Regions from separate parts of the Methylobacterium sp. AC433 genome, predicted to be linked through region 1. Evidence: predicted binding sites of a transcription regulator. Region 1 holds the regulator's gene; each other region holds the start of a gene.
What was found. The regulator LexA, encoded in region 1, represses DNA repair genes until DNA is damaged. The targets are predictions, from matches to a motif close to TGTTCNNNNTGTGTTCNG.
Positions count from the first base shown of each region.

Region 1 (3,580 bases):
TCGTCGCCATGGTGGGCGTGACGGCCTATTGCGTCTTCTCCGGCTGGGACATCGCGGCCGAGCGGTCGCTGATCATGACCCTGGTGATGCTCGGCGCGATCCTGGTCGACCGGCCGGCCCTCAGCATGCGGAACCTGGCGATCGCCGCCCTGATCGCCCTGGCGCGCGAGCCGGAGGGGCTCCTCGGCCCGAGCTTCCAGATGTCGTTCGGAGCGGTCGCCGGCCTGATCGCCTGCGCACCGCTGATCGGCGGCCGCGGGCTGCGCCGCGATGGGATCGGCCTGCTGCCCCGCGCTTTCGCTCTGCTGACCACGGCGATCGTCGGCACCCTGGCGACGACCCTCGTCGCACAGATCGCCACGGCTCCCTTCGCGACCTATCATTTCCAGACGATCCAGCCCTTCGGGCTGGTGGGGAATGCGCTCACCCTGCCGCTGGTCTCCCTGGCCGTGATGCCGTCGGCCGTCCTCGGCATCCTCGCCTATCCGTTTGCCCTGGATCAGCCGGTCTGGTGGGCGATGGGCCTCGCTGTGCGAGGGATGCTGACGATCTCCACCTGGATCGCGGGCTTCGGGCACGCGGTCGTGGTGATTCCGGCGTTCGGGGCGGGTGCTCTCGGTCTCATGGCATCCGCGCTGATCGTCCTGACCCTCCCGGCCTCGTCGTTGCGCTGGCTCGGCCTGCTTCCGGCGGCAATCGGCATCGCCTGCGCGGCCACTCCGGATCGCCACGACATCTACATCGATCGCGAGGGGGCGGGTGCGGCGATCCGGGACCGCAGCGGGCGGCTCGCCACTCTGGGGCGGCCACCCTCCTTCGTCCTCGGGCAATGGCTGAAGGCGGATGGCGACGGCCGCAAGGTGGAAGACGTCCCAGCGTTTCAGGGGGCGCGCTGCGATCGCCTCGGCTGCACCTTGATCACGCCAGACGGCCGCGCGCTCGCGCTGACCACCGACAAGCGCGCGCTCGGGGAGGATTGCGCCAGGGCCGAGATCCTGATTTCCCGGCAATCCGCCCCTCCAGGCTGTGCCGCGCCGATCATCGTCGACCGGAATTTCCTGCAGTCACACGGCGCGACGTCGATTCGCCTCGCCCGCGATGGCCCGGTACGCGCGACGGCCAAACGTTTTGGTGACCTCGTCCCCTGGCGCGCGAATTCGTCACGAAAACCAACGGAAGCGGCACCGGCCCCATCGGACCTGTTCAGCCCGCCGACGCCGCGAGCGGCGCCGGACCGAACTGGCGATCCGTCGGATTCGTCCGGTGACGAACCGGACGGCGAGAGCCTTCAGTAGCGACGAACGAGGCTGACCAGGCGCCCCTGGATCTGGACCCGGTCCGGACCGAGCACGCGGGTCTCGTAGGCCGGGTTCGCGGCTTCCAGGGCGATGGATGAACCGCGCCGACGCAGGCGCTTCAGGGTCGCCTCCTCGTCGTCGATGAGCGCCACGATGATGTCGCCGGTATTCGCGGTGTCCTGTTTACGGATGACCACGAGGTCCCCGTCGAGGATTCCCGCTTCGATCATCGAGTCGCCGCGCACCTCCAGGGCGTAATGTTCGCCGCCGGCGAGGAAGTCCGGCGACATCGTCACCGAGTGACTCTGCTCCTGGATGGCCGAGATCGGCGTGCCGGCCGCGATCCGGCCCATCACCGGGATGGTCACCGCCCGGCCGCTCTCGTCAGTGGCCTGCGTCGTCGGCAGGCGGGACACCGAGGCACCCGCCGGCAAGCCCTTGCCCTTGCCACCTTCGACCACGCTAGGCGTGAAGCGGCGCACCTCGGGAGCCGGAGCGGCGCGGGACGCGCCCGCGTTCCCGCCCAGGCTCTCCGGCATCCGGATCACCTCGATGGCGCGCGCCCGATTCGGCAGCCGGCGCAGAAAGCCGCGCTCCTCGAGGGCCGTGATCAGGCGGTGGATACCCGATTTCGACTTCAGATCGAGGGCGTCCTTCATCTCGTCGAAGGACGGAGGAACGCCGCTCTCGCGCATCCGAAGCTGGATGAACTGGAGCAGGTCCAGCTGCTTACGCGTCAACATGCGGGACACTCTTCGTTAGCGCCACGAAGCGCGGCGGATGGCACCAGAAACAAACCACGAACACATTAAACGTTCCGTAAGTGTTCTGCAAGGGTTCCTGTCAAGAGCCCTCGAGGTGCCGGGGATGGCCGGAACCGCGCCGTGGGCAGATCCCTTCACGGATGCCCGTTGCCGCGGACGCGTCGGGGCCCTGGCCCGATCGGGAGCGGCCTGTCGCGGACGACGGTGTGGTGGCGCTACGACGTCCGGGTCCGTCCGCTGCGGGGCTTGGCACCGGGGGCCTCGCCCCCCGCCTCGGTGGAAACGCGGGGATCCTGCCAGAAGGTGTCGAACAGGCGCTGCATGGCGCGCGCGTTTTCCTGCTGCACCTCCAGGCCGGTCTGGAACATCTGCTGCATCACGTCGAAGGGGGCGTCCGCAGCAGTCTTGTCCGGTGCATCGGCCCCTGGCCGTGACGGGGCCGTGAGCCGGGGCGGCGTCGGGCGCGCCCGCGCCTGAGGCGGCGAGGGCGCGGGACTCGCGGCGGAGGCACCCGATTTCAGGAACGCCTCCATCATCTCCGACCAGGCGTTGGGGGGGAAGCCGAAGGGATTCGCCTCGGCGCGCGAGGCCGGCGCAGGCGCAGGCGCCTGGTTGATCATGACGTGGACGATCCCCGCCACCACCATACCGGCCATGACCGGCAGCATCTGCTTCAGGGCCGGCATCGCGACGCCGCTGACGGTCGCCGCCTGCTGCAGCACCGCCTGGCTGAGATGTGGCGAGCCGAACAACTGCTTGACCAGCATGTCCATCTGCGGCGTCGCGCTCGGTGCCATGGGGGCAGTCGGCCCCACGAGGTTGAACAGGTGGGCGAAGCCGGTGGGATCGTGAGCGACGTTGCGCTGCAGGCCCATGGTCAGCGCCGGCATCAGAGCCTCCATCGCACGCAGGCCCTGTTCCGGCGACAGGCCGAACTGCCGTCCGAATCCCTGCGCATTGGCGCCCGCCTGCGCCTGGAGAATGTCGAACAGATTGAACATGGCGGCCTCGCGGACGAACAGCGGCTTTCCCGGCTAACGACCCGGGGCGCGCCCCGCGAATTCTGTCGCATCCGGGTAGCACTGACCAGCCCAGGCGCCTCAGGACTGCCCGATTCCGCGCCGACGGGAGCCCGCATCAACCTATTTCTTGCCCCGGATCCGCCGATGCGCTTCTCCGCGCCCCTGATCGAGGCGCGCCTCGTGCGTCGCTACAAGCGCTTCCTGGCCGACATGGAACTAGGCGACGGCTCCCTGGTCACCGCCCACTGCCCCAATCCCGGGGCGATGCTGGGCCTCGCGGTTCCGGGCGCGCGCGCACTCGTGTCCGAGACCCGGAGCCCGACGCGCAAGCTGGCTTTCTCCTGGGAACTGGTGGAGGCGGACCTGCCCGGCGGGCGGCAATGGGTGGGCGTCAACACGATGCGGCCGAACGCCCTGGTGGCGGAAGCCTTCGCGGACGGCAGCCTGCCGGTGCTCGGCGGCTACACCGTCCTGCGCCCGGAAGTCCGCTACGCGC
Region 1 covers NZ_CEEDBN010000013.1:91,445-95,024, reverse strand. Annotated here, with positions in the region: gene AC0IWM_RS17520 (ComEC/Rec2 family competence protein) at 1-1,295, shown strand, start outside; gene lexA (transcriptional repressor LexA) at 1,289-2,041, opposite strand; gene AC0IWM_RS17510 (DUF937 domain-containing protein) at 2,278-3,063, opposite strand; gene sfsA (DNA/RNA nuclease SfsA) at 3,229-3,580, shown strand, end outside.

Region 2 (3,580 bases), on a different contig from region 1:
GTCGAGCGACAGGTGTCCCGTGAAGCGCGCGCCGGCCTCGGTGTCGATCTCGCCGCTGGCGCCCAGGGCCGCGGCGCCCGGGGCGGTCACGTCGAGGCGACGCAGGATCACGCCGCCCGTGCGGTCGAGGGTGCCGCTGGCGGAAAGGCCCGTCCACGCGTCGAGGCCGAGGGCCAGGCTCTCCACTGCGAGGTCGAGGTCGACCATGATCGGCAGGCCGAACCCGTTGCGGCCGCCGGTGGTCGGCACGCCGCGGGCGATCAGGGCCTGCCCGGCCGCCGAGGTCAGGAAGGCGTCGAGGTCGAGGCGCCGGGCGGAGAGCGCGAGGGCGCCGCGCCATTGCCTGAGGTCGAGCTGGCCGGTGCCGCCGAGCCGCAGGGCCTGCCCGCCGGGGTCGATCTCCAGGGCGACGTCGGTGAACCGGGCCGTCAGGCCGCGCCCCTTGAACTTGCCGGCGAGGGAGAAGGGCAGGTAGGCGCCCGCCGCCTGGACGGGCGGCCCGACGACGATCCGGGCGTTGCCCTCGGCGACGGCCGCCATCAGGCGACGGCCGGCCGTACCGGTGCCGGCGGGGGCGAGGCCGATGCGGGCATCGGCCTCGAAGCGGGCCTGCGTATCGCCGCCGCCCGCGATCTTCACGCTGACGCCTTCGGGGCCGAGCTCGCCGGTCGAGACCCGGAAGGGCACGCCCCGGCTGGTTCCCTCGGCCCGCCAGGGTCCGACGAGGGCGGGGGCCGAGACCTGCAGGGCCTCCGCATAGAACTGCTCGGTCCGGCCCGTCGCCGGGACCTGGGTCGTCAGCACGAACTGCCGGATCGACAGGTCCTCGATGGCGAGGTCGCGCCGCAGGGCGGCCGAAAGGCCGCGCGCGGGCAGCAGGATCGCCTCGCCGTCGGTGACGGGGAGCTTGACCTCGGCCCGGCCGACCCGCGTCTCGGTGAAACGGATCTCGCCCTTCAGGAGCGGCGCCAGGGCGACCTCGGCCTTGATGCCCTGGAGGTCGATCTGAGGCTGGTCGAGAGACGGGTTCTGGGCGGTGCCGGGCCCGAGGCGCAGGCGGTCGAGCTTGAGGCGCGGGGAGGGCAGGAGCCGCAGGCCGATGCGGCCCTCGGTCTGCGCCTCGATCCCGAGGGAGCGCGCGATCGTCCGGTCGATCGTGCCGCGATAGCCCTCCCAGGCCACGAAGGGCGGGACGGCGAGCGCCGCGACGAGGAGCAGGATGACGGCGCCCGCCAGCGCGGTCAGGATGTCACGCACCGTCTCTGTTCCGCCTCGTCATCCGGAGCCCGCTCCGCCTGCGGGACCCGCGCCCCCGCTTCCACGGCGGGCATAGCACAGGCGCGGCGGTTTGCGCGCCGGGCGCCGCGCCCGTCTCCGTCAGCGGCGGCCCGGCACGATGATCGGGGCCGCCGGCGCGCTCGGCCGGAACAGGTCGCTCCGCTGGATCTGCATCCGGGTCTGGTTGCTGTCGAACTGCTGGCGCTGCTCGATGCCGCGGATCTCGCTGCGGGTGGAGAGCCGGTCGTTGGTGGCGTTGAGGCTGTTGATGGCGCCGTTGGAGGATTGGGCGAGGGCGGGACCGGCGGCGAGGAGCGCGAGGCCGGCGAGGATCAGGGCGGGGGAGCGATGCATGGCGGTGTCCTTGTCGGGTGCACGGTGATGGCTTGATCTGGTGAGACGACTCGCCGGTGGGAAGGTGGGTTCCCGAAGCCGGGTGTCCTGAGCCGGGTTTCCCGCGACGCTGCGTGAGACTGCCGCATCGATCGTCGGCAGAGGCGCCGTAGAGGACGCGCGGTCGCCGGCATCCGGCCCTGGTCGGCGGAAGTCCCGGGTTGGCGGACCGCGCTGCCCGCGGCCGAACACGTCGTCCGGGCGCTTCCGGGATACGGTCTCCGAAATCATCCGAGCCGAGGCCGGGCATCTCCGGGAACGCCCGCGACCCTCGACGCCGTTCGCGTTTTGGTCCAGGGATGCGGGATGACTCAACGCTTCGACGCGGCCGGCCCCACCGCCTCCGACGCCGCCCCAACCTCCATCGCCGCCCGTGCCATGGCCTCCCTGCGGCCGCAGGGCTCGCCCTACCTCGATGGGCTGAACGCCGAGCAGCGCCGTGCCGTCGAGGCGACGGACGGGCCGGTCCTCGTGCTGGCCGGGGCCGGCACCGGCAAGACCCGGGTGCTGACGACGCGGATCGCCCACCTGATCGCCACCGGCAAGGCGCGGCCCTTCGACATCCTCTCGGTGACCTTCACCAACAAGGCCGCCCGCGAGATGAAGCACCGCATCGGCGGGCTCATCGGGCCGGCCGGCGAGGGCATGCCCTGGCTCGGCACCTTCCACTCGATCGGCACCAAGATCCTGCGGCGGCACTCGGAGCTGGTGGGCCTGCGCTCCGACTTCACCATCCTCGGCATGGACGACCAGCTTCGCCTGATGAAGCAGGTCATCGTCGACCAGAACATCGACGAGAAGCGCTGGCCGGCGCGCGCCCTGTCCTCGGCCATCGACGGCTGGAAGAATCGCGGCCTCCTGCCCGAGCAGGTGCCGCCGGGCGAGGCCCAGGCCTTCGCCTTCGGCAAGGGCGGTGCCCTCTACGCCGCCTACCAGGCCCGGCTCCTGACCCTCAACGCCGCCGATTTCGGCGACCTCCTGCTGCTCTGCCTGAAGCTCTGGCGGGAGAACCCGGACGTGCTGGAGAACTACCAGCAGCGCTTCCGCTACATCCTCGTGGACGAGTACCAGGACACCAACGTCGCCCAGTACCTCTGGCTGCGGCTGCTGGCGCAGGGCCACCGCAACGTCGCCTGCGTCGGCGACGACGACCAGTCGATCTACGGCTGGCGCGGCGCCGAGGTCGACAACATCCTGCGCTTCGAGCACGACTTCCCCGGTGCCGTGGTGGTCCGCCTGGAGCGCAACTATCGCTCCACCGGCCACATCCTCGCCGCCGCCTCCGGCCTGATCGCGAAGAACGAGGGGCGGCTGGGCAAGACACTCCGGACGGAGGACGTCGCCGGCGAGAAGGTGACCGTCTCGGGCGCCTGGGATTCTGAGGAGGAGGCGCGTCAGGTCGCCGAGGCGATCGAGAGCCTCCAGGCCAAGCAGCATCCCCTGTCGGAGATCGCCGTGCTCGTGCGCATCTCGGCCCAGATGCGCGAGATCGAGGACCGCTTCGTCCAGCTCGGCCTGCCCTACCGGGTCATCGGAGGCCCGCGCTTCTACGAGCGCGCCGAGATCCGCGACGCGCTCGCCTACCTGCGCGTCACCGCCAACCCGTCCGACGACCTCGCCTTCGAGCGCATATTCAACACGCCCAAGCGCGGCCTCGGCGACGCCACCCTGCAGGCCCTGCACGCCTACGCCCGGGCCGAGCGGGTGCCCCTGCTCCAGGCGGCGCGCCTCGTCGTGGAGACCGACGAGCTGAAGCCCCGCGCGCGCTCCGGCGTGCGCGCCCTGGTGGAGAGCTTTTCGCGGTGGTCCCGGCTGGTGGGCACCCAGCCGCATCCCGAGGTGGCACAGACCATCTTGGAGGAATCCGGCTACACCGAGATGTGGCAGAAGGAGAAGTCGGCCGACGCCG
Region 2 covers NZ_CEEDBN010000001.1:367,793-371,372, forward strand. Annotated here, with positions in the region: gene AC0IWM_RS01775 (AsmA family protein) at 1-1,257, opposite strand, end outside; gene AC0IWM_RS01780 (hypothetical protein) at 1,378-1,632, opposite strand; gene AC0IWM_RS01785 (ATP-dependent helicase) at 1,978-3,580, shown strand, end outside.
Region 2: a site for LexA is predicted at 1,950-1,967, ahead of AC0IWM_RS01785 (ATP-dependent helicase). Genes of this name have one in related genera too.

Region 3 (3,580 bases), on a different contig from region 1:
CGCCGATCTCGCGGCACTCTATGCCGGTGCCGATGCCTTCGTGTTCCCGAGCCTGACCGACACCTTCGGCATCGTGCTCCTAGAAGCCCTGGCCTGCGGCGTCCCGGTGGCCGCCTATCCGGTGACCGGCCCCCTCGACGTCATCGGGCGGACCGGTGCCGGTGTCCTCGACCACGACCTCAGAAGCGCGGCCCTCGCCGCCCTGGACATTCCACGGGCGCGCTGCCGCAGCGAGGCCCTGCGTTACACCTGGGCGGAGAGCGCGCGCCAATTCTACGACAACATCGCCCGCGCGCACGGCACCGCGCCGGTGCGGTTCCGGACGACCGGCAAGGCCCCGCGAGGCGTCGCCGAGCTCGGCTGAAACGTGGACCGGACGCGCCTCGCGCGCTAGGGCACCGGATTGCCCCCTCCCCCGGAACCCGCCCGATGCCGCCGTTCGACCCGTGCCTGGCCGAGACCTACCCGGCGGTCATCGGCTGCGACGAGGTCGGGCGCGGCGCCCTGTGCGGGCCCGTGATCGTCGCGGCGGTCTGGTTCGAACCCGCCGCACTTGAACCCGGCCTGCTCGGCCGCCTCGACGACAGCAAGCGCCTGAAGGCCGCCGAGCGCGAGGCACTGACGCCACTGATCCGGGCACAGGCCCGCGTCACCGTGGCGGCGGGATCGCGCGCCCTGGTGGATCGGATCAACGTGCGCGCCGCCACCCTCGACGCGATGCGGCGGGCGGTCCTCGCGCTCGGCCTCGACGCTCCCGTCTGGGTCGACGGCCGCGACCCCGTCCCGGGCCTCGCCCTCCCGTGCCGCGCGGTGATTGGCGGCGACCGGCTGGTGCCGCAGATCGCGGCCGCCTCCATCGTCGCCAAGACCCTGCGCGACGCTCTGATGCGGCGGCTCGCCGGCCGCTACCCGGATTATGGCTGGGCCAGCAATGTCGGCTACGGAACGCGCACCCACCTCGCCGGCCTCGCGAGCCGGGGCCGGTCGCCTCATCACCGTCTGAGCTTCACCCGCGCCTATGACTTCAGAACAGGCTCAGCTGGTCCGTCGGAACCCTGAACAGATCGGTCCGCAGGCGGCGCCGCACCTCGGGATAGCCGAGGCGCTGCCGGGCCAGGCGCATGCGCTGGCGGATCAGGTCGGCATAGGCCCCGGTGCCGGTCATCCGCGTGCCGTAGGCGGCATCGTAGGCGCGCCCGCCCCTGGCCTCGCGGACCAGCGACATGACGTGCCGTTGGCGGCCGGGGTAGTGCTCGGCGAACCAATCGTTCACCAGGGCATCGAGTTCGAGGGGCAGACGCAGGAGCACGTGGCTCGCCTCCACGGCCCCGAAATCACGGGCTCTGGTGAGGATGGCCTCGATCTCGTGATCGTTCAGCGAGGGGATGATCGGCGCGGCGATGACCATCACGGGAATGCCCGCCGCGCTTAGGCGTCCGATCGCCTCCAGGCGTTTTTCCGGGTGCGGCGCCCGCGGTTCGAGCCGCCGCGACAGCGCCGGGTCGAGGGTCGTCACGGATACGGCCACCTTCACCAGCCCGTCCCGTGCCAGGTCGGTCAGCAGGTCGAGGTCGCGCACGACGAGGTTCGACTTCGTAACGATCCCGACCGGGTGGCGGAAGCGCGCCAGGACCTCCAGCACCGCGCGCGTCACGCGATGCTCTCGCTCGATCGGCTGATAGGGGTCGGTGGCGGTGCCGAGGGCGATGGTCGCCGGGCTGTAGCCCGGCGCGGACAGCTCTCGTTCGAGCAGGACGCCGGCATTCACCTTCCGAAACAGCTTGGTCTCGAAATCGAGGCCCGGCGAGAGGCCCACATAGGCGTGGTTCGGCCGCGCGAAGCAGTAGACGCAGCCATGCTCACAGCCCCGATAGGGATTGATCGACCGATCGAACGAGATGTCGGGCGAGGTGTTGCGGGTGATGAGCGTGCGGGCGTGCTCCGGCCTCACCTCGGTCCGCAGAGGAGCTGCAGCCTCGAGCCCGAACCACCCGTCGTCGAAGGTTTCCCGCCGCGCTGCTTCGTATCGCCCGCCCGGATTCGCCGTGGCACCCCGACCGCGCCGCTCGGCCGGTTGCGGCGTCGTCTCGCCCAGGCGTCGCGGCGGTTCGAGGCTGGACGGTATCGTACGGGAGAAGTCTGCAGGCATGAACCAAATTCAACAGAAGCGACAGGTCAAGAACATATCACGAACACAGAGGGCGCGGAGTGCGAATATTTCAGGCAGACCGCTCGTCCCTCAGCATTTCTACCCGCCTGCCCACGGCGCTTTGCCGTGAGATGGCTTTGCGCGACGCAAAAATGCGGTATGCGCGCGCATGCTCTCGGCTCTCATCTCAGTGACCCGGCCCGCCGACCCCGATGCCGTCGATCAGCTCGCCGATACCCTCGGCGCTCTGGTGGCGGGCGTCGCGGCAGGGCTCGTCGGCGACGCGGTGATCATCGTGCCCGCGGCGAACTCGGCCATCGAGACCGTCGCCGAGGCGACCGGCGCCAAGGTCGTATTGCGCGGGCGTGGTTCGTCGCCCTGGTCGGCGGGCGCGAAGGCCGCACGGCGGGACTGGGTCCTCTGCCTGGAGGCCGGCGACGTCCCGGCCGAGGGCTGGATCCGTCTGCTCGACCGCTTCATCGGCACCGCCCGGCCGGAGGTTTCGCTGGCCCGCCTGCGCCGTCCCCATACCGGCCTTCCGGCGCGCCTGGCTGCCCGGGGCGAGAGCGTGATCGGCGCACACGCACCGCGCGCCGGCGACCTCGTGCGTCGTGAGCGTCTGCTGGCCGGGCCGAAGTTCAGCCGCCGCCTGAAGGCCCGCGCACTCTCGGCGCGCCTCGACCGGGCGTGATCGCGCGGATGCGGACCGCGGCTGGCCCGCGAGTCGCCGGAGGCGTCAGGGATTTGTCAGGGCGTCACGGCCCTGAACGCGGTCACGGGATCCATCCGGCTTCGCCAGGGGACGAGGCCGGATGCTAGGACCCGGGCCGCGACGAGGAATGCGACCGCTCCCAGCCCTGCACCGACGATGAGGTCCGTCAGGTAGTGGCTTCCCTGAACCGGTGTCGCCGCCAGCATCAGGCCGTTGAGGGCGGCGGCGAACCAGCGAATGATTGGAAGCGACCAGGCGGACATCACGAAGATCGCGGCGGCCGCGGCATGCCACGAGGGAAACGTCACAAGCCGTAGATCGGGGAAAGCCGGCAGGACGGACGGCAGCTCGGCCCGTCGAAGCCACAGCAACGGCTGCGTCATCCCATCCGTGAAGTCGAGGGATGCATCCGCGTGCTGGTCGGGCGTCATGCCGTGGAAGTGATAGGCGCCGAGGGCCGGGAGGAAGAAGGCCCCGAGACAGACGAGGCAGAACGACAGCGGGAGCGCGACCTGAAGGCACCCGAAGCTACCCAGGTCTCGTCGCCAGACGAAGGCGGCGCCCAGCAGGAAGGGCTGAACCCAGATCGACCCATAGGCGAGATCGAGAACCCGGCTGAGGACGGGATGCGCCGTGACCCAGCGGAAATACAGGCCCCAATCGAAACCAAACGCCCGGTCCGCTGCCGCCAAACCTGCGTCGACGAAAGAGAATTCGCG
Region 3 covers NZ_CEEDBN010000003.1:425,937-429,516, forward strand. Annotated here, with positions in the region: gene AC0IWM_RS08000 (glycosyltransferase family 4 protein) at 1-364, shown strand, start outside; gene AC0IWM_RS08005 (ribonuclease HII) at 430-1,059, shown strand; gene AC0IWM_RS08010 (PA0069 family radical SAM protein) at 1,025-2,149, opposite strand; gene AC0IWM_RS08015 (glycosyltransferase family protein) at 2,319-2,840, shown strand; gene AC0IWM_RS08020 (phosphatase PAP2 family protein) at 2,897-3,580, opposite strand, start outside.
Region 3: a site for LexA is predicted at 2,178-2,195, ahead of AC0IWM_RS08010 (PA0069 family radical SAM protein). Genes of this name have one in related genera too.